DNA from 2 places in the Marinomonas sp. NPDC078689 genome. Region 2 is predicted to be linked to the other one. Evidence: predicted binding sites of a transcription regulator. Region 2 holds the regulator's gene; the other holds the start of a gene.
What was found. Region 2 encodes PhoB, which activates phosphate uptake and scavenging genes when phosphate is short. Its sites were predicted from a motif close to TGTCATANNNNTGTCANA; they were not measured.
Positions count from the first base shown of each region.

Region 1: a site for PhoB is predicted at 1,389-1,406, ahead of ACIGBN_RS07215 (PhoX family phosphatase). Genes of this name have one in related genera too.

Region 1 is NZ_JBITUJ010000003.1:214,917-217,320, forward strand. It holds gene ACIGBN_RS07205 (LysR substrate-binding domain-containing protein) at 1-374, shown strand, start outside; gene ACIGBN_RS07210 (CLCA_X family protein) at 528-1,274, opposite strand; gene ACIGBN_RS07215 (PhoX family phosphatase) at 1,505-2,404, shown strand, end outside.
Region 2 is NZ_JBITUJ010000005.1:93,071-95,474, reverse strand. It holds gene phoR (phosphate regulon sensor histidine kinase PhoR) at 1-474, opposite strand, end outside; gene phoB (phosphate regulon transcriptional regulator PhoB) at 478-1,173, opposite strand; gene ubiA (4-hydroxybenzoate octaprenyltransferase) at 1,257-2,111, opposite strand; gene ACIGBN_RS10280 (chorismate lyase) at 2,108-2,404, opposite strand, start outside.

The DNA of each region.
Region 1 (2,404 bases), on a different contig from region 2:
CCCCTGCCACGTTTGACACAGTGCGCTCTCCGGCCGACTTAGTTGGCAAGAATGTCTACATGTGGCCAGAAGGCTGTCCATATCGAAAAGCGCTAGAGAACTGGCTTGAGGTCAATCAGGTTTCCGCCGAGATCACCAGCATTGCAAGCTATGGCACCATCCTTGGCTGCGTCAGCTCAGGCGCTGGCATTTCATTGGTACCAAGAGGCATATACGAGCAGTTTAAACTTATTGGCGGCATCAAAGGCTATGCATTTGAGCAACTCAAACCCATCAAAAACTACTTTCTCTGGAATAAAAACACCGGCTTTCACAAGGCCAAAGACGCTTTTTTAACACTGGTGCAAAGCGAATTGAGTCCAAAGAGGCCATGACAGAGAAGCGGAAATCGTGCTTTTTGTGGGGACAAACCAAATTCTGTATAAATATACAGCTTTTTATTTCCCCCTATAAAAAGCCAACCTCGCCTCAAGAAAAGAAGGCCTTAGCTAGGATAACCAACACCCCAAATGCCCTTTAGAAAGGTGTCATTCAGACTGCTGTCGATACAGCGCGGCGCCAAGCCTTGAAAAATAGGCTTTAAACGCCGCGTTAATTTGCTGACGCTGCGCGCCTTGTGGATACAGCCCTGCTTTGGCTTCATCTGAATAGCGACTGCCTTTCACAAGAAAGCGACTTTTGGGTTTTTCGTCTTCTACAAAAGCTTCAAATGCTCTGGCACACAACTCTTCCGGCTTGGCGTAATAAACCATATTTAACGCTTCATCCGTGCGCTTAGAGGCATCAAACATCGCGCTGGGGGCGCTGCCATCGGTATTGAGCATAATGGCTTTGAAGCAGTTTTCTAATAACGTATTCAGAGGGTGTGGTTGCATCCTGGTGGACGTTAACCAATTAGAGGACGCAAACGATTGAGCCCCTAGGATGGGAAACATTTTGTCTCCCATGTAATGATCGAAAGCATGATACCACTCGTGAGCAAGACTGCCGGCACCGGCGTTTTTCGCTAACGCCAGTTGGCGCGTCGCTGGCATATAATGCGCCGCCACACCTGGCCGTCCGCCTTTACCAAACTGAAGCCCTAGGCTACCACGCAAAGAAATCAGCGTTTCAGGCCCCTGCAGCACGTCCATTAGGTCACACAGCGCTTGGTAAAAATTCACTGCCGCGCGGTCGCGCTCTTCTGGCTTTACCCAACGCCCCATTTCAATGCCGCGAAAGTCAAATTGACGACGAATCATCACAAAATTGGGCTGACCAAACTCCGAACTCATTAACAAGCACCTAAATCATCATGGATACACGACGCTAGATTACCACACCTCATGCGCTGCCTTCTTCTGACTCCTTGTCCATTTCATTGATCTGAAATAAAAAGATCATTTTGCTGTCACTAAAGCGTCATGCCCAACGTGATTTACTAGCCCGGCAGTTAATGAAGCTACCACTTTGTACTTTTTACTTTACGACAGCTAATCCCTGAAGATAGAAAGGAATAATAACCATGAGTCAGTCAATCGATAACACCCGCCGCCGCATGCTTAGCTTTATGGCCGGGGCACCATTATTACCACTTGCTGGGGGCATGTTTAGCGCCAAAGCCTTTGCAGAAAATATGACAGAGGCGCCTTTATCTTCCGTCAGCTTTGTACCAATGACAGCGCCTTCTCTTAGTAACCCTGCCGCCATGGCGACCGCATACACAAACGCCGCCATGCAGTTAAAATTTGAAGATGGCTCTAGTCGTCTAGTGAAGCTGGATTACCACCCTTTCTTTATTTCAGGCGATCGCGTGCCAGATGGCAAGGGCAATACCTTAGTCGCGGGCGGTTATTATGATATTAATAATAAACCAATTACCGATCCTACTTTAAATAACCGTCAGTTCTTCTCCGACTGTCCCGATGGCTCTAGCCTATTGACGGTCAAAGACGCTAACGTCGCTGGCGTGTACGGCAACCACGTTTTCGCCGTTGTTCAATTTGAGTACACCAGCCGTGATGGCGCGGACAACGATATGTACGGTCGCCTACCTTCGCCTATCGCTGTTTTGACGCTGGACCAAAACCCAGAAACGGGCGAACTAAAATTGGTAAAATACCACAACGTGGACACATCCAATGTGGGCGGTCTATGGATCACCTGTGGCGCCAGCTTATCTCCTTGGGGAACCCACCTTTCCAGTGAAGAATATCAACCCGATGCGTCAGATTTAGATAACGAGCAGTTTAAAGCCTACAGTAAGAACTTGTTTGGCGATGAGAACAAAGCCAAACCTTACAACTACGGCCACCTTCCTGAAGTCACGGTTCATAAAGACGGCACTGGCTCCATAGTAAAACATTACTGCATGGGTCGCCTTTCCCACGAGCTTGTACAAGTTATGCCAGATGAGCGCACCGTC
Region 2 (2,404 bases):
ACGCTTCTGTGTGAAGTAACGAAAAAAGCTGGGGTTGCGCATAATATTGGTAATGGCTTGGCCACGGTCAACCGGTCGCATGAGGCCAAAAAAATGGCCGGCGGAATTGTTCCACCATTCCAGATTTCCCTCGCTGTCTGCCATGATGACGCCTTCTTTTAGCGCCGCGGTAGAATGCTCGATTCTGGTTAATGCTTGCTGCATACGACGCTTAGATTTGCGTTGTTTTTTCTGCAAGCGATAGACGGCATCAAAGATATCCCCCCAGATACCAGATGCTTCCGGCGGTGGTGCTTTGCCGGAATAGCGTAACCAGTTATGGAATTGGTAAAGCTGATAAAGTTGGTGATAAAGAGAGCCAAGCAGATAGATTAAGACAACAAGAAAAGTCTGCTTAATAATTAACCCGATAACGACACAGGCCGCTAGCCCAAGTAGCCAGCGGATAATAGATTGTCGCCAAATGGTTTTCATATGTTATGCGGTCCGTTTAGCTGAGAATCGGTAGCCCGTGCCTCGGACTGTTTGAATTAACGAGTCGTGGTCTGTGCCAATGGCTTTACGGAGACGACGAATATGAACATCAACGGTTCTTTCTTCAACATAAACATTACCGCCCCATACTTGGTCGAGCAACTGCGCTCTGGAGTAGGCTCTTTCTTGATGCGTCATGAGGAACTTAAGCAAACGGTATTCGGTTGGTCCCATGTCTAAGGGCGTGCTGCCAATGGTGACTCGTTGACTAATTGGGTCAAGCACCAAACCATCAATTTCAATCGGTTCATCAACCCCTTGTGGCGTTGCTCTGCGTAACACGGCTTTTAAGCGAGCGACCAGTTCACGAGGTGAAAAAGGTTTGGTGATGTAGTCATCCGCACCGACTTCTAAACCTTGAATCTTATTGTCTTCTTCGCTTTTCGCGGTCAATAAAATAACGGGGATTTCCGCTGTGGTGCTGTCTTTTTTTAAGCGTCGAGTCAGCTCAATTCCGCTACCGCCTGGCATCATCCAGTCACAGAGAATTAAGTCTGGTCTATGGTCCACAATAATTTCATGGGCTTGTTGGCTATTTTCGGCTTCCATGTATTCGTACCCAGCCATTTCTAGGGCAACCGCGATCATTTCGCGAATGGAAGACTCATCATCAATGATTAATACTTTTTTACCGGTCACAGGATTCACCCTCATCTCAGGAACGGTTTTATTTAATCCGCAAAATGTGACAATTAGGTTACATTGTCACATGTTTGCCATATTTAAACCAAATAACTGACGGCCAAGCCGATGAAAATACAATATCCGATGCGATTATTGTCTAAAAATGCATGGAAACAAGGTAGGCGTTCTCTGCCTTTCGCTTTGTTAAACTGCATGTAAAACAAAACAATAGCAACCAAAATGGACAAAAAGTACGGCCATTGTAAATGCGAAAGCACCCCAATCCACAGTAGCAGAGATAGGGTCAATGCTTGCAAACAAAGGATTACCAACAGATCGTATTGTGCGAAGAGAATGGCAGTTGATTTAACGCCAATCTTGAGATCATCAGGGCGATCCGTCATGGCATAGTAGGTGTCGTAGGCGATGGTCCACAGGCAATTTGCCAAAAACAGCATCCATAGCTGGGGGTCTAGTAAATCGCCTCCCTGCGCGCTGTAAGCCATTGGAATGGCCCAAGAGAATGCAAGCCCCAGAAACAGCTGAGGAAGGTGAGTGTAGCGCTTCATAAAAGGGTATAACGCCGCGAGACCAAGGCCGACAAACGACAAAAGAATCGTACGCAGATCGGTAAATAACACCAGCACAAAGCTTAATACGACCAAGGCAGCGAATAGCCCTAATGCTTCTTTCTCACTGACTCGCCCTGATGGAAGAGGGCGATTTTTAGTGCGATCAACATGGCCATCAATTTTGCGGTCGGCGTAGTCATTAATAACGCAACCCGCGGAACGCATACTAAAAACGCCCAAGACAAAGATCACCACCAATTGCCACTGGGGCCAGCCATCGGCCGCTAGCCAAAGCGCCCATAGTGTTGGCCACATTAATAATAACGACCCAATTGGGCGATTAAAGCGAGTTAGATCAGCGTAATCGTGTAGTTTACTCATAGAGGTCTCAGAATAGGCTTGATGTCGAGAATAGTATCAAAGAAAGCTTCGTTAACTAATATACCTGGCCCATATTGTTGAAAGACGGAGCGTCTTGCCCAGATTTTTTTATTCACGTCTGGGAATAAGCAAGCCGGTAATTCGGCGATTTCAATGGTGCTGCGAGATAAGTTGCGATGACGAAATAAATACCCGCCAAGCGGTTTTTCTTTTAGTTGGCTGACTCTACGCCAGTGACCTCGAAGCGATTGTGCTGGAATGATCGAGCGGCCATAAATCACAGCTTCGCCATT